3 regions of the Pseudarthrobacter sp. TAF60_1 genome follow, and region 3 is predicted to be linked to each of the others. Evidence: predicted binding sites of a transcription regulator. Region 3 holds the regulator's gene; each other region holds the start of a gene.
What was found. Region 3 encodes HrcA, which represses chaperone genes, less so after heat shock. Its sites were predicted from a motif close to TTNGCACTCGNNNNNNNCGAGTGCNAA; they were not measured.
Positions count from the first base shown of each region.

Region 1: the regulator HrcA is predicted to act here: its motif matches at 4,417-4,443, upstream of groL (chaperonin GroEL).
Region 2: the regulator HrcA is predicted to act here: its motif matches at 2,027-2,053, upstream of AB4Y73_RS03825 (FmdB family zinc ribbon protein).

Region 1 covers NZ_JBFRDI010000011.1:65,482-71,120, forward strand. Annotated here, with positions in the region: gene AB4Y73_RS13575 (siderophore-interacting protein) at 1-765, opposite strand, end outside; gene AB4Y73_RS13580 (uracil-DNA glycosylase) at 780-1,550, opposite strand; gene AB4Y73_RS13585 (DUF3263 domain-containing protein) at 1,675-2,004, shown strand; gene AB4Y73_RS13590 (LytR C-terminal domain-containing protein) at 2,056-2,688, shown strand; gene AB4Y73_RS13595 (cold-shock protein) at 2,856-3,062, shown strand; gene AB4Y73_RS13600 (ABC transporter substrate-binding protein) at 3,059-4,330, shown strand; gene groL (chaperonin GroEL) at 4,623-5,639, shown strand, end outside.
Region 2 covers NZ_JBFRDI010000003.1:39,397-45,035, reverse strand. Annotated here, with positions in the region: gene AB4Y73_RS03840 (GNAT family N-acetyltransferase) at 1-341, opposite strand, end outside; gene galU (UTP--glucose-1-phosphate uridylyltransferase GalU) at 347-1,252, opposite strand; gene AB4Y73_RS03830 (5-formyltetrahydrofolate cyclo-ligase) at 1,361-1,981, shown strand; gene AB4Y73_RS03825 (FmdB family zinc ribbon protein) at 2,098-2,364, shown strand; gene cpaB (Flp pilus assembly protein CpaB) at 2,536-3,282, shown strand; gene AB4Y73_RS03815 (AAA family ATPase) at 3,350-5,639, opposite strand, start outside.
Region 3 covers NZ_JBFRDI010000002.1:261,993-267,631, forward strand. Annotated here, with positions in the region: gene hemW (radical SAM family heme chaperone HemW) at 1-614, shown strand, start outside; gene AB4Y73_RS03470 (DUF4870 domain-containing protein) at 618-1,028, opposite strand; gene AB4Y73_RS03475 (DUF3097 domain-containing protein) at 1,176-2,024, opposite strand; gene hrcA (heat-inducible transcriptional repressor HrcA) at 2,197-3,210, shown strand; gene dnaJ (molecular chaperone DnaJ) at 3,284-4,411, shown strand; gene AB4Y73_RS03490 (16S rRNA (uracil(1498)-N(3))-methyltransferase) at 4,414-5,199, shown strand; gene AB4Y73_RS03495 (GerMN domain-containing protein) at 5,237-5,639, opposite strand, start outside.

The DNA.
Region 1 (5,639 bases), on a different contig from region 3:
CAGGGAAACCTGGCTCCGCTCGAGGCCCCGCTGGTCGAAGAGCACGTTCCGCATGGCCTTCATGTAGCCGCGCTCGCCGTGGGCAAAAACGTCAACGCGTCCTTCCGGCCACTCGGCGTCGGCCACTGCCGAGACGAGGAGATGGCCCTCACCGGCGGGGGCGCCGTAGCGGCGGAGCCAGTTGAGTTGCACACCTGCCGGGGCCTCGACGGGCTGGACGTCAGCGTCGCTGTCCACCTCGATGAATGCCAGGCCGCGGGCGTCCGCGGGTAGGGATTCGATGACCGCGGCGATGGCCGGCAGGGCGGCCTCGTCCCCGGCAAGGAGATACCAGTCGGCGTCGGGCGAGGGGTTGTAGCCGCCTCCGGGGCCAGTGAAGGTGAAGGAGTCGCCGGGCTTCGCGGTGGCCGCCCAGGGCCCTGCCAATCCTTCGTCCCCGTGGATTACAAAGTCGATGGCCAGTTCCTGGGCTGCCGTGTCCACCCAGCGGACCGTGTAGGTGCGGGTGAAAGGCCACTGCGCCCGCGGCATGGTTTCACGGATGGTCCACAGATCCAGTGGCTGGGCGTACTCAACGCCGGGCTGCGGGAACACAATCTTGACGTAGCGGTCCACGAAGGCGTTGTTCACGTAGGTGGAAAACCCCGGGCCGCCCGCCACGATCCTGACCATGTGGGGCGAGAGTTCTTCGCGCCGGATCACCGTGAGGTCAATCTGCGGACGGGTGTTCTTCGTTGCGCTCGTGGCGGCCGGGACAGTGCTCATAAGGCAACCCTAAGCTAAACAACCTGGGGGAGCTCCCAGGTTACGCCGGACGAGCCCTGTTCCAGCAGCAGCTTATTGATGGCGCTGAAAGGCCGTGAGCCGAAGAAACCGCGCGACGCCGACAACGGGCTCGGGTGCGCACTGGACACTACCGCCGCGCCCGAGAGAAGCGGCCGGACTCCCTCGGCATCCCTGCCCCAGAGCACGGCCACCAGCGGCGGCCTCCCGCCGTCGGCCGTGCGCCGGTTGGCAACCGCGGTGACTGCCGCCGTCGTAATTGCCTCCCAGCCCTTACCGCGGTGCGAGCCCGCGGCACCCGCCCGGACGCTCATGACCCTGTTCAGCAGCAGGACGCCCTGGCTGGCCCACGCGGACAGGTCGCCGTGGACGCGCGGCGGGATGCCGAGATCGGACTCCAGTTCGCGGTAGATGTTCGCCAGGCTCCGGGGAATGGGTCGGGTCCGCGCGTCGACGGCGAACGAGAGGCCTACCGCGTGGCCGGGCGTCGGATAGGGGTCCTGGCCCACGATCAGGACCTTGACGTCAGACAGCGGCTGCCTGAAGACGCGCAGAACGTTCGACGGCGCCGGCAGCACTTGGTGCCCCGCGTCCACCTCTGCGGCCAAAAACGTGAGGACGCCGCGCAGCTCTGTTTCCACCGGGCCCAACGCGTCCGCCCAGTCAGGAGCCATCAGCTCCCGGAGCGGCATTGCAGCCAGCGCGGCGAAACCAACGGCGTCAGCAGGCTCCGGCGCCAGCTCGAACAGGGCATCAGATTCAAACACGGTCCCATTCTCGCAGGGACGCCCTCCGCACCACGCGCTCCCGCGGCGGGCTGCAAATGACAAGCCTGTTATTTACGCCGTAGCATGGGATGAGATTTCAACCTCACCAGCGAAGGGACGTGCCGTGGCGGAGCCTGCTCGGGAACACCTGCCGGACGCCGCGCAGCGCAGCCCGCTGCTGGCTGACTTCACCCTTCGTGACTCCACGTTAAGCGAGCGCGACCAGCAGATGCTGGCTCTGGAACGGCAGTGGTGGAAGTACGCCGGCGCCAAGGAACAGGCCATCCGGGAGCTCTTCGACCTGTCCGCCACGCACTACTACCAGTTGCTGAATGCCCTCATTGATTCCGAGGCGGCGCTGGCCCACGACCCCATGCTGGTGAAGAGATTGCGTAGACTACGTACGTCGCGTCACCGGGCACGCACCGCTCGCCGCCTGGGTTCCGACGCCTGACTAACTTCGTGCTGAGCCATCAGCAGCAATCAACAAGGACGTCCCAGCACCATGACCAAATACGCTCGCGATGAATTCGACAAGGTACCGGAGACCGCCTCGCGGCAAGGCGTCCACCGCACGGCCTCGGCGCCCGCCCGGCGCAAGCTCTGGCCTGTCCTGGCGGTGGGGATCGCGGCACTGGCCATCGGACTTGTTTCCTTCCTGATTCTTCCCAAGCTCGGCTTCACGCAGGCCGGCGCTGAGCTGTCCACGAGCCTTGAAACGTCCGCATCGTCTCCAGCCAGCGCCGCTCCGTCGGCCAAAACGGAACCTTCCCCCAGCGCAGAGCCCTCGGCGAGCTCCGAGCCTTCCGCGAGTCCCGAGGCTTCGGCGTCCCCGTCCGCCACCGAAAAGCCCGCCGCCACCCTGAACAAGGCACAGGGCGTCGCCGTGTACAACGCTGCCGGGACCGGCGGGCTGGCCGGGCGGGTCAGTTCGGTGCTGCAGAACGACGGCTGGACGCTGGGGCAGGTCGGCAACTGGGCCGGCGCGCCGCAGCAGACGTCCCGGATCTTCTATGCGGGCGAGGCCCAGCGGGCCAACGCCGAAGCGCTCGGCACCCTGTTGGGTATCCCCACGTTGGTCAACAGCCAGGAGTTCCAGGTGCCCCTTGTGGTGGTGCTTGGGCCGGGCTACCGGTAACGCCGCGGTCACGCGTCCATAACGTTCAGACAGCCGTAGGCCGTGCGGCTCGGCCACTCCGACGCGTTGTGGCTAGAGTGATTTCAGGCTTCGGTCCCGTTCGCGGCACACGGCCGTACGCGGCTCACAGCGGGGTGGACCGTCGGCACTACGGAAAGAGTGGACACATGGCATTGGGAACCGTCAAATGGTTCAACGCCGAAAAGGGCTATGGCTTCATCACCGTGGATGGCTCCGGGGATGACGTCTTTGTGCACTGGTCGGCCATCGAAGGCGAGGGTTACCGGGCCCTCGACGAGGGGCAGCGGGTGGAGCTTGAAGTCGGCGAAGGCGAGAAGGGCCCGCAGGCCGAAAGTGTCCGGCCCGCCGAGTGAACCGCGGCAGCCTCCCCACAGCCATCCTCCGTAGCACCACAGCGGCGGCCCTCCTTCTGGCACTGGCAGGATGTGCCGGCGCCGCCGGGGGCAACGCCAGGCTGGACACCGTCGAAGCCTCCGGCGACGGTGCCCTGCGGATAGGCCTGATCCTGGACAACGCGGGGGAGCAGAGCTTCCTCAACGACGCACAGCGTGCTGCCGCGGAGGTTGCAGTCAAGGACATTAACGCTGCCGGCGGCCACAAGGGCAAGCCTGTTGAACTGATCATCGGGACCGGCGAAGATACCCGAGCGCAGGCCAGAAACCTCCTGGACAGCAAAGCCGACGTGGTGATTGGACCCACGGATTCCAGCCACGCGGCAGCAGCCATCGATGTGCTGTCCGCCGCCAGGACTCCGCTGATCTCGCCGGCGAATTCAGCCGCGGCCCTGAGCACGTACAAGAGCGGCGGCTACTATTTCCGGACCGCCCCAACTGACGTTGCCCAGGCCTCCGTACTGGTGAAACTGGCCAAGGACGGCGGGGCCAAGAACATAGCAGTGGTCCACCAGGACAGTGCCTATGGAATGGACGTCTCCGCCGCGGTTGCCGGTGCCGCCACGGCCGCAGGCCTGGAAACGGTCAGCACCTCGGCCTTCAAACCGGGCGCCGCGCAAAAGGCCGCCGCCGCAGCCAGGGCGGCAAAACCCGACGCCGTAGTGCTGATCGCCCGGGAGGACGCTCAGGGTGCCCTTGCGGAACTCAACAATGCGGGGCTGTCCGGCAGCAAGCTCATCCTCAGTGACGGTGCTTTCGCGCAGTATGGCCCGGGGCTCGGCTCGAAGGCCCTTGACGGGGCCCGCGCTGTGGTGCCCGGGGTGTTCCCTTCGGCCGCCTTCCAGGCGCGGCTGCTGGAGGTCAATCCGGGCTTGAAGGACCTGTCCTTCGCGGCCGAGGCCTACGACGCAGTGAACCTGGCGGCCTTGGCTGCGGCTGCGGCCGGTGACGACGCCGGCCGCTCCATCGCAGCCAGCCTGATCGCCGTATCCGGTGGTACTTCCGGCGGCCAGGATACCGGCCAGCCGGGCAAAGTGTGCCTGTCGTATGCCGACTGCCTTGCGGTTGTGAAGACGGGGGCAAAAATCAATTACGACGGCGAATCGGGGCCGGTTGCCTTCGATTCCCACGGGGATATCACCACCGCGAACTACATGGTCTTCACCTATGGCGCGGACAACAGGGCCGTGCTCACCGGCCGCGAAGCAGCAGGCCGCGCGGCGGGCTGATCGCCAACGGCGAACGGCCTCCAGCGGATAGACGGTTTCGGGGTGCATTCGCTTGCACTCTCACCTAGGGAGTGCTAATTATTGAGTTAGCACTCCTACGTACCGACTGCTAAAGCAACGTCCGGCATCCGCCGGTTGCGGAGCTTTGGCACCGGGCATGGAGCGAGAGAAACACCTAGCTGGAGTGAGATCCCCAGCCGCGGCATACAGAGGCCGCGGTCAAAGATCGTCCGTCGCGGGCACTGCAGTGAGGTTCATTCTTAACGACTGTCCCGAAAGGACTACTGCCGTTATGGCCAAGATCATTGCATTTGATGAAGAGGCACGCCGCGGTCTTGAGCGGGGCCTGAACATCCTCGCCGACGCCGTCAAGGTCACCCTCGGCCCGCGTGGCCGCAACGTCGTCCTCGAAAAGAAGTGGGGCGCCCCCACGATCACCAACGATGGTGTATCCATCGCCAAGGAGATCGAGCTGGACGATCCCTATGAGAAGATCGGCGCAGAGCTGGTCAAGGAAGTTGCCAAGAAGACTGACGACGTCGCTGGCGACGGCACCACCACGGCAACCGTGCTGGCCCAGGCCCTGGTCAAAGAAGGCCTGCGCAACGTTGCAGCCGGTGCTGACCCGCTGTCCCTCAAGCGCGGCATCGAGAAGGCCGTAGAGGCCGTCACCGTTGAGCTGCTTGCCTCCGCCAAGGAAATCGAAACCAAGGAAGAGATTGCGGCCACCGCCTCCATCTCCGCCGGTGACGATGAAATCGGCGCCCTGATCGCCGAAGCCCTGGACAAGGTGGGCAAGGAAGGCGTCATCACGGTCGAGGAGTCCAACACCTTCGGCCTGGAGCTGGAACTCACCGAAGGCATGCGCTTCGACAAGGGTTACATCTCCGCTTACTTCGTGACCGACACCGAGCGCCAGGAAACGGTCCTTGAGGATCCGTACATCCTGATCGTCAACTCCAAGATTTCCAACGTCAAGGAACTGGTTGCTGTCCTGGAAAAGGTCATGCAGTCGTCCAAGCCGCTGCTGATCATTGCCGAGGACATCGAGGGCGAAGCCCTGGCCACGCTGATCGTCAACAAGATCCGCGGCACGTTCAAGTCTGTTGCCGTCAAGGCTCCGGGCTTCGGCGACCGCCGCAAGGCCCAGCTGGCCGACATTGCTGTCCTCACCGGTGGCCAGGTCATCGCCGAGGAAGTCGGCCTCAAGCTGGAGACCGCCGGGCTGGAACTCCTGGGACGCGCCCGCAAAGTTGTTGTCACCAAGGACGAGACCACCATCGTTGAAGGTGCCGGCGACGCCGACCAG
Region 2 (5,639 bases), on a different contig from region 3:
TCAACCCAATATCCGAGGGTGGCCATCATGGCCGAACCCCACACAATGGAGGACACGGTCAGCTGGCCAACGATTGCCGGAGCGGCGGACCTTGGCGTGCGTTCGGTGATCAGGAATGGCAAGGCGGTGCCCTGTGCTGCCTGGATCTTCAAGGAGCGCACCATTTGCCGGTAGTCCGGGAGCAGGCCACCAGGCGCCGGATTGGAGGCCTCCCACGGCTCCAGCCACTCCCGGTTGCGTGACCGGACTTCGGTCCATTCCCGCTTGTCCCGGTACCTGATGGGGCGCAGGACCAGGTCACCGCACTCCAAGGTGGTGGGCCAGATTGGTCCTGGACGCACGGCAGTTATTTAGCGAGGCCGGCGGTGAATCCCGGCAGCCACTCCCGAAGGCCGGGGCCGAGGTCCTCGCTGTCAATGGCCAGCTGGACGCAGGCCTTGAGGTAGCTGAGCTTGTCACCGGTATCGTAACGGCGGCCGCGGAAGACGACCCCGTAAACGCCGTAGCCTTCGCCATCACCGGCAGCCAGTTCCTGCAGCGCGTCCGTCAGCTGGATTTCCCCGCCGCGGCCCGGGCCAGTGCGCTCAAGCACGTCGAAAACTGCAGGGTGGAGGACGTAGCGGCCAATGACGGCCAGGTTTGAGGGGGCCTCGTCCACGTCCGGCTTTTCGACGAGCTTGTTGATCCTGACGTAGCCTTCGCCCTCGATGGCCTGGACGTCGGCGCACCCGTAGGCGCTGATCTGGGAGGGCTCCACTTCAATGAGGGCCACCACGGATCCGCCGGTCTTGGCCTGCACTTCAATCATGGTGCTGAGCAGCTCGTCCCGGGCATCGATCAGGTCGTCGCCAAGGAGGACGGCAAACGGCTCGTAGCCGACGTGCTGCTTTGCACGCAGCACCGCATGGCCGAGGCCGTTGGGGTCACCCTGGCGGACGTAGTGGATATCGCCGAGGTTGCTAGCCTTCTGGATCGACTCGAGCTTGGCCGTATCGCCCTTGGCTTCAAGGGTGTCCTCCAGCGAAGGAACCCTGTCGAAGTGGTCCTCCAGGGCGCGCTTGTTGCGTCCCGTGATCATCAGGATGTCGTTCAGACCAACGTTGACAGCCTCTTCAACGACGTACTGGATGGCAGGCTTGTCCACCACCGGAAGCATTTCCTTGGGCATCGCCTTGGTGGCCGGCAGGAACCTGGTGCCGAGCCCGGCTGCGGGGATTACGGCCTTGCGTACAGTCTGCTGAGAGGTAGTCACTGGACTAATGTAACGGAGGGGCTGACCATTCAATAATTTCTGGTTGCCCGTGCCCTGCACACCGCAGGGGGCAGATCTGCAACCCAGCATCTGGAAGAGGTAGACGGTATGTCCGAGCGCAACAGGGCGGCCAAGGAAGGCATCCGGGCACGCCACCGGGCGCAGCGCATGGCCACTGTGCCCGGCCAGCGCGATGCCGCAGGTGCGGCCATCGCCGTCCACGGGGCAACGTGGGCCGAACAACTGACAGGCGCCACGCCATCGACGTTTTGCGCCTATTTAGGCGTGACGCCTGAGCCGCCCACACTGCCGCTGATCAGCGAACTCCACCGCCGCGGCCACACAGTCCTGCTCCCCGTGTGCGAGCCGGATCGCCAACTGAGCTGGACCCGCTGGACACCCGAGGCCGAGTTTGTCCGCAGCCGCTTTGCCCCCGTGCTGGAACCTGCCGGACCCCGCCTTGACCTCTCCGTCATGGCCTCCGTGTCCGGCCTCCTGATCCCCGCCACGGCCCTGGATCTCAGCGGGAACCGGATCGGCCAGGGCGGCGGCTATTACGACGTCCTGCTGGGCTCATTGGCCGGCAAAGGGCTGGACATCCCCTTGGCTGCCATCGTGTTCGACGCCGAAGTGCTGCCGGCGCGAACCATTCCGGCCGAAGCGTTTGACCGGAAAGTCCCTGCAGCCCTGACGCCTTCCGGGCTGATTCAGTTATCGGCTCCTTCCTGACCGGGCCCGGGCACACTAAAGAGCCGCTCGTCTGGGGTGATAGAATTGGCACTCAGGCCCTGAGACTGCTAAGAGGCAACCCAGGACCTCTCGTTTGCCCAAGAGGAGGATCATCAGTGCCCACTTATGCCTACGCCTGCAAGGATTGCGGCCACGCCTTCGACGTTTTCCAGTCGTTTACCGACAGCACCCTGACGTCCTGCCCGGAGTGCCAGGGAGCCTTGCGCAAGAAGTTCAACAGCGTTGGTGTGGTGTTCAAGGGCTCCGGTTTCTACCGGACCGACTCCCGCGATGCCAAGGGCAGCACTGTTTCTGCCGCACCCGCCGCGGCTCCTGCCCCGGCAGCTGCACCGGCGCCGGCCGCCGCAACTGCAGCCAGCTGAGCATATTCACCGTCTTCAATAACCGGACTTGTCAGCGCTGGGCTGATCGGCTCACCCTGAGTCCTGTGCCCCGGCGCTGTTGGGCGCCGCGTCCGACGCCGGTAGCACCGTTGTCCACATAGGCACCTTCGCTGCTGTGCCGCGCGGTCTCCGGAACATAGCGTGGGTGCCATGCCAGCCACCCTCTTTCGCCCCAGACGCGCAGCCGCCCCCGCCGTCCGCCCGGTCCGCCGCCAACTGGCGGCCAGAGGCACCCGTCGCCCCGGCCGCCGCAGAGTTGTGTCGTGGCTGAGCCGGAACCGTCGCCTCGTCATCGCACTCCTGCTCTGCGTTGCTGCCGGGATCACCGTCCATCAGCTCACTCCCCCGCCCGCGGACACCGCGACGACGCTGGCCGCCGCGCGTGACCTGCCCGCCGGCACGGCGTTGACCGCCACCGATCTGGCGCCCGTGAAGATTCCCCCGCAGCTCGTGAGTGACGGGTCCATCGCCGACCTAAGCCACGCCACGGGAAAGCAGCTGGCAGCACCGCTGCGGAAAGGGCAGCTGCTGACGGATTCCCAGCTGTTGGGTCCCGGCCTCCTGACCGGAACGCCGCCAGGCTCCGCGGCCGTGCCCGTGAGGATGGCGGATCCTTCCTCCATCCAGCTGGTGTCCCCCGGGCAACTGGTCAACGTGGTGCTGACGGGAGCCAACGGCTACGACCAGAACTCCCCGTCCGAAGTACTCGCTTCCTCCGTACCGGTCCTCTGGACATCGGGGCAGGGCGGGAAGTCGGGGCAGTGGCTCGGCACGGGCGAGACTGACGGGCTGATCGTCGTAGCAGCGGCCCCGGAACAGGCCGCCCGCCTGGCTGGCGCGTCCACGCAGGGCAAACTGTTCTTTGTTCTGGTGGGACCTCCCAGCGCTGCACGGTGACTCAGCACGGCAGGGTGACGCGGCGTGGTAGGTGATTCAGCGCCGCGCCGGGCGCGCAGCTTGGCTGTCAGCCCCAGTGCGGCGGCTTGTTCTCCTTGAGCCACGCGTCGTGCTCGTCGGGGCCGTCGCCCCAGTTCCGCGGATCATCCTCACCCGCCTTGTTCGGCAGGATTCCCGCAGTACCGGACTGCCCGGCTTCGGGTGCAGGCGCCTGGCTGTTACCCGCCGTGTCTGGTTGATCATCGCCTTCGGCATCGGCCGGCCCGGGGTTCTGTGGGTTCACAACAACCTCCCTCTCCAGGCGTTCGGCCTGGTATTCGTTCCTGTCGTCGCCAGCCGTTCCCAGGCGTTGGGAGACCAGATCCTCGTCAAAGAATCCACCCGAGGAGGTACCCCGCCCGGCTGGCAGGACATTTTCAAGCCCCAGGTAGCCTGCGATCCGGTCGGCGCAGGTGGACGGGTCGGTAAAGACCTCGATGGTCCACAGCGGCATATACCGCCAGCCCATCCGTTCGAGCAGCTGCGGGCGGAGGCGGCTCCGCTCGCGGACGCTCATGGTGCGGTACTGTTCCGTGCCGTCGGATTCGATCGCCACTGGCCACGGGATATCTGCGTCGTCCTGACCCATGGTGCTCAGCGGATCTGCTGCCGCCACCACGTCGATGACGCCGTCGTACTGGTGCCAGACGCGTGCGCCACGGGCGCGCAGCCGGTCGCCGAGATCGGCCACGAGGGGGTCGGCGCCGAGTGCCTGTTCGCTGGCGGCGGCCCGGGACGCAGGCGTGCCGAGGTCCGTCTTTCCAGCGATCTCTCGGTTCAGGAGCTCGTAGAGTTCCACGGCGCCGTACGAAAGCCGGGTGTGGTCGAGGTCTTCGGGCTGGAAGCAAGTCAGCACGTGGATCGACCGCCGGGCGCGCGTCATGGCCAGCGCGAATTTTTCGCGGCCACCCTCAGCGGAAAGCGGACCGAAGTTGTGCAGCGCCCGCCCGTGGGGGGTACGGCCGAAACCGGGAGAGAAGATGATGTGATCGCGGACCAGGCCCTGCGCCCGCTCAAGGTCAACAACTCGGAAGGACTCGGCCCCGCCGCCAAAGAAGCCGGCAAGCGTGGGGTGGTTGGGAAGTTGCAGCCTGATGGCCTCGCCAATCCGGGCCGCATGCCGGAGGCTGGCAGTCACCACGGCCAGGGACGTGCGGGAACGCAGCCTTGCGTGTTCGAAGACCAGCTGCACGACCCGGTTGACCTCGGCCACCACGGACTCAACGCCCTCATGGTCGGCGCTGGGCAGCCCGGTCCCGTCCGGCAGGTATTCAACCGTCAGCGCCCGGTCCAGGCCGGTGGCAGCCTGTCCCTCGGGGAGCCGGCGGAGGCCGTCATCATAGAAATTCTTGCTCAGCTGCAGGACGAGGTCCTCGTCCACCGCGCGGTAGACAAAATTCAGGCGCCACACTGGCAGCACGGCAGACAGTGCCGAGTAGGCACTTTCCACGCGCTGATGGGCGGCTTCGCCAGCTGCCAGGCGCTCCACACCCACCGTAAAGGTCCGGGGACTGGCGATCTTGGCGTCGCCGAAGGCAATCACCTGCTTGGCACGGGCAATGGACGGCAGGACGGCCTGCAGGGATGTCGCTTCAGCGTCCAGTATGACCACGGCATCAAAGCGCTGCTCCGCCGGCAGGAGCCCGGTCATCAGGTACGGGCTCACCGACCAGACCGGAACCAGCATCGGAACAAGGTCCGGCGCCTGGGCCGTCAGCGCAGCAAGCGTCACCCTGCCGTCCTTGAGGAGGCTGCGGAGCAGTTGGGCCTGGCGCGGGTGTTCCGCCAGTGCAGCCCGCCACCGCTCGGAAAGATCCCAGCGCAGGCGGGCGGCCCCGCTGGCAATGTGGGCGTTATCTGCAAGCCGGTATTCGGCCTCAAGCTGCCGGAGCGCGTCGCCGTCAGACATGGCCAGGTAATCGTCGCCGCTGATCATGGCTTCCAGGGCGGACTGCCACCAGGCGAGCTCAAGCTCGGCGGCCACGGACTCCGCCGGAACCTCCCGGTCGGCCAGGTCGGCAAGGAGTTCACCCAAGCCGTGTTCGCGCATGTTTTCCACAAGCAAGGTGCGTTCAGGGAGTGTCTTCAGCGTGTCGGTGTCAGCGACCAGCCGCTCAAGCCGTTCCATGAGTTCCTCATAGCGGGCAGTGGCCAGCGAGCCGCCGGCCGCCGTGTGCCGGAGGGCTTCCCCCAGTTCCATCAGCTCCCGGTCCAGCGACCGGTACAGCGCGTTCATTTCGGCGAGCCCGGAGGGGACAGCCGGGTGGCGCTGCGAGGTGGCGTAGCCGGACCAGAGTGCCCGCTGCTCCTGCACCAGC
Region 3 (5,639 bases):
GGCGGTTCTCCCTGGAGACTGCACTGTCCTACGAGCCGGACCATATCAGTGCCTACGCGCTGATCGTGGAGGACGGCACCAAGCTGGCCGCCCAGATCCGCCGGGGCGAAGTTCCGGGAATCGACGACGACGACCACGCCGACAAGTACGAACTCGCCGACCAACTCATCGGCGAAGCAGGGCTCAGCTGGTATGAGGTGAGCAACTGGTCGCGGACGCCGCAGCAGGCGTGCCGGCACAATCTCGCTTACTGGCGCGGGGACGACTGGTGGGGCATCGGTCCGGGAGCGCACTCGCACGTGGGCGGTGTGCGCTGGTGGAACGTCAAGCATCCCACCGCCTACGCCGGACGGCTGGTCCAAGGGCTCTCGCCGGCTGCGGGCAGGGAAACGCTCGACGCCGAAACGCTGGACGTGGAGCGCGTCATGCTTGAGGCACGCCTAGTTTCGGGGCTCGCCATCGCGACGCTGGGGGAGTCAGGCCGCCATGCTGTGGCCGGGCTGATGGCCGAGGGCCTCGTGGACGCGCAAGCTGCCATCCAGGGAACCCTGGTGCTGACGCTCAAGGGCCGCCTGCTTGCGGACGCCGTGGTCCGCAGAATCCTCCCGGACTAGCCCTTACTTAATCCAGCGCAAGTTGTACTGGTAGCGGTGGGGCTGGCCTTTGTTGACGTGGATGCCAGCCGATACCGAGAAGCAGGTCAACGCAATCCAGATGAGGGTGGCGATGACGGCAAAGATGTTCCCAACCACCGGGATGAAGACCAGGAGGTTGGCCACCAGCGCGGCGATGGTGGGCGGCAGGCTGAAGTTCAGCGCTTCCTTGGATTCCTGCGCAGTGAACGGTCCACGCTCACGGAAGATCAGGTAGATCAGCAGGGACGGTACACAACCGAGAATCCCGCCGAAGTGTGCCAGCGTGGCCCATTGACGGTCTTCGCTGGCCGTGAGGGGCAACGCGTTTGCGGGAACGCCCTGGTACTCGGAACGACCTTGGTCGTCCCGGTGCTCGCGTGCGTTTTGTGCCACGGTTTCATCCTTCGAAAGTACAATCGTGCTGGTTTGGAGAATGCCGGGCTGGTGCAACAACAGCCTCCGCACTACCAAGAATACTTGTTATGCCGCCAAATGCTGCCGTCGACCGAACGGACCGGGACCGGAGGGGTCCCGCAGAACTTACGGCGCCGTCAGGAAATCGATGACCTCCTCCACCCGCCCGAGCAATGACGCTTCCAGGTCCGCGTAGCTGCGGACAGCACCCAACAGCTTCTGCCAGCCAAGGCCAATGTCCTCCTTGGTGGCGTGCGGCCAGCCAAAGGCCGCCAGAATGCCGGTCTTCCAATCCTGTCCACGGGGTACTACGGGCCACTGTTCGATGCCGAGCACGGCCGGACGGATGGCCTGCCACACGTCAACGTAGGGGTGCCCGACAATGAGCACGTTCCCGGCGGCGCCCGGGGAGGCCATGACCCCGGCGGCGATGCGCCACTCCTTGGAGTCCGGCACGAGGTGGTCCACCAGGATCCCCAGCCGCCGGGTAGGCCCGGGACCGAATGCGGCCACCGCCCCGGCGAGGTCATCGATGCCATGCAAAGGCTCCACGACGATGCCTTCCACCCGAAGATCGTCACCCCAGACTTTTTCCACGAGTTCGGCGTCGTGCTTGCCCTCCACCCAGATCCTGCTGGCCTTGGCCACCTGGGCACGCTGGCCCGCCACGCGGACGGAGCCGGATGCCGTCCGGCCAACGGGCACGGCGGCGTTCTGCCTGGGCGCCGGGGGCATCAGCCTGATGGGCTGCCCTTCCAACAGGAACCCGAAGCCAAGCTTGAACGAACGCGACTTGCCCCGGCGATCCTCGAGGGCAACCACATGCATGCCACCGGACTTCTCCACCCGGGTCACTGCTCCGACCCAGCCGGACTGGGCGTCTTCGAGGACCATGCCGCGTTCCACCGGAACCTCGGGGAGTTCGTTCCGGACAGGCGCGGTGATCTCCTGAGGACCCCAGTTCTGGTAATGCATGGATTGATTCCGCCTTGCGCTAGATCGTGCCCCGGAATGTTCGCCCGGAGCGGTACCAATGCTAACAACGGGGTGAGTCATATTAGACTGTTAGCACTTAGGCATGTCGAGTGCTAACGAACCGCGACCAGTGGCCTGACTATTGAGGCGCAACCATGGATGGAGGTGGAGGGTGAGCGAGCCGCGCAAGCTTGAAGTATTGCGGGCCATTGTGGAGGACTACGTGCATTCCCGCGAGCCTGTGGGTTCCAAGGCCCTGGTTGAACGCCACCACCTCGGCGTTTCCAGCGCCACCATCCGCAATGACATGGCCGCTCTGGAAGACGAGGGCTTGATCACCGCTCCGCATACCAGCGCGGGCCGGATCCCCACTGACAAGGGCTACCGGCTGTTTGTGGATCAAATTTCGGCCGTTAAGCCTCTCTCCCCGGCAGAGAAGAAGGCCATCCAGTCACTTCTTGAGGGCGCGGATGACTTGGACGATGCCCTGGACAGGACGGTCAGGCTGCTTTCCCAGCTGACCAACCAGGTTGCCGTGGTGCAGTACCCGCACCTGAGCCGGGCCACTATCCGCCACATCGAATTTGTCCTGCTGGCGCCTCGCCAGGTCCTGCTGGTGCTCATCGCCACTACTGGCAAGGTGGAACAGCGCGTCATTGACGTCGGTCAGGACCTGGGTGAGGACGCGGTCGCCGCTCTGCGGACACATTTCCTCGGCACGCTGGCGGGCCTGCCGCTGAGCCGGTTGGCCCACTCCCTGCCAGGCGTGGTCTCCTCCGTTGCGCCTGGCCAGCGGTCAGCTGCCCAAGCGTTGGCCCACGGGCTGGAAACGCTCGCCCACAGCAGCCGCGAGGACCGCATGGTGATGGCCGGCACTGCGAACCTGGCCAGGTCCAACGTGGATTTCCCCCTCAGCATCGGTCCTGTGCTTGAGGCGCTGGAGGAACAGGTGGTCCTGCTCCGCCTGCTCAGTGACATGGCGCAGGACCCCCGGGGCGTGACCGTGAGCATCGGCCGCGAAAACCCCTACGACGGGCTGGCTGAAGCCTCGGTGGTGGCTACAGCCTACGGACCGGACAGCACAGCCAAGGTTGGCGTCCTGGGCCCCACCCGCATGGACTATCCCACCACCATGGCCGCAGTCAGGGCAGTAGCCCGTTATCTGTCAAGAATTCTGGGCCCATAACAGCCGGTCCAGGCACCAAGAGCAGTGCCGGAAGCATCGCTGCCGGCAGTACAACAGGGAAGAGATACGAACTTTGAGCAGCCACTACGACGTCCTCGGAGTCTCGCCGGAAGCCACCGGAGAAGAGATCAAGAAGGCCTACCGCAAGCTGGCCCGCACCCTTCACCCGGACGTAAACCCCGGGGACGATGCGTCGGACCGCTTCAAGGCCGTTACCCATGCCTACGAGGTCCTTTCGGACCCCCAGAAGCGCCGTGTCTATGACACCACCGGCAACGAGAACGGCACCGACAACGGCTTCGGCGGCGGCGGATACGCGGGCCAGGGGTTCGCGTTCCAGGACATCTTCGATACCTTCTTCGGGGCTGGCGGATCTTCAGGTCCCGCGTCCCGGGTCCGCCGCGGCCAGGACGCCCTCATCAGCGTCCGGATCGAACTGAAGGACGCAGTGTTCGGCGTCAACCGCAAGCTCGAGGTGGACACCGCCGTCACCTGCCCCACCTGCAACGGTTCGTGCTGCCGCGAAGGCAGCCACCCGGAGCGCTGCGATATCTGCGGTGGCAGCGGCCAGGTCCAGCGGGCTGTGCGCTCCATCCTTGGCCAGGTCATGACTGCTGCCCCGTGCGGCAGTTGCGAAGGCTTCGGAACTGTCATTAAGGATCCTTGCAACGAGTGCAACGGCCAGGGGCGTATCCGCAGCCGCCGGTCACTCACCATCAAGGTGCCCGCCGGCGTCGCAACGGGTACCCGGATCCAGCTGTCCGGGCAGGGCGAGGCCGGGCCCGCCGGCGGACCTTCCGGTGACCTCTACGTCGAGATCCGGGTTAACAACGATCCCACCTATGTCCGGGACGGCGATGACCTGCACGCGACGCTCCACATTCCTATGACTGCAGCTGCCCTGGGTACCGAAGTGTCCCTGGAAACCTTCGATGGAATGCAGGAAATCGATGTCAAAGCCGGCACCCAGGCCGGAGAGGTCATCACGCTCCGCGGGCTGGGCGTGACGCACCTTCGTGGCTATGGCCGCGGTGACCTGCTGGTCCACTTGCAAGTGGAGACGCCTGCGAAACTTGATGCCGCGCAGGAGGACCTCCTCCGGCAGTTGGCCAAGTTGCGCGGAGAACAGTTCACCGAGGGCAAGCTGACGGCCAGCAGCGGGGTCTTCGCCAAGCTGCGGGACCGGTTCGGTAACCTGTAGCGGTGAGCAACCCTGTCTTCTTCAGCGGCGCCGGGTCACTGGACCAGCTGGTTCCGGGGGCCCGGTACACCCTTCAGGGCCCTGAAGCGCGCCACGCTGTAACAGTCAAGCGGTTGGCACCGGGGGAGTCGGTGGACATTGCCGACGGCGCAGGTAAGCGCCTGACCGGGACGGTTGTTGCGGCCTCACCTGCCGAACTCACCGTAGAATGCGCCGAACTGGCTGTGGAACACCAGCCCGACATCCGGCTGGTCCTGGTCCAGGCCTTGGCCAAGGGCGACCGCGATGAACTCGCCGTGGAAACCGCCACGGAATTGGGGATCGACGCCGTTATTCCCTGGCAGTCTGAACGTTCCATTGTGCGCTGGAAGGGTGAGCGTGCCGCGAAAGCCCACGCCAAATGGCAGTCCGTGGTCACGGCCGCCGCCAAGCAAGCACGGCGCGCCTGGATTCCGGAGGTTCGCGCCGCCGTCGAAACCCCCGGTCTGGTGGCCGCCGTGGCAGCAGCGGACCTTGCCGTGATCCTCCACGAAAATGCCGTCCGGCCGTTACGGTCTGTGCTCGAGGCCTGGCAGGCCGCCGCGCCGGCGGCCGGGCCCCCCCGCGAAATCCTGCTCATCGTCGGCCCGGAAGGTGGAATCAGCCCCCGCGAAGTCACCAGGCTCTGTGATGCCGGTGCCGTGACGGCACTCCTGGGCAACCACGTTCTGAGGTCCTCCACTGCGGGACCCGCCGCCGTCGTGCTTGCGAGCGATGTGCTGGGACGCTGGAGCGCCGCCCGGGCCTAAGCTAACGGGCCTCGTGAACTGACGTGGGAGGCGTCAACTAGTTGACGTTAAACTTCCGGGTGTCCACGTTCAGTCCTTCGCCGCTTCCGCCATCCGATTGCGAGACGCGGAGCTCGTAGCTCCCGGACGAGAGGCTGAGCGCCAGCGTGAACAGTCCGGACTGGGCGGAGTCTGCGCCGGCCGTAGTCTCGCCGGTCAGGTACGGCGTCTTGTCTCCGTTCCCCGCAGTCCGCAGGATCTGCCACTTCAGCTTGCCTCCCGGGACCGTGCTGCGGCCGGTGATCTTGACGCTGCCGCCGGCAACATCTGTACCCTCCTGTGGATCAATGATCCAAACCGGTGCCACCATCCCGGCTGCCCGTGACATGGGGGCACCCAGCTGGACGTGGCCGAAGGCCAGGTAATCGGTGTGGCTGTCCACCAGGACCCGGACCTGAATC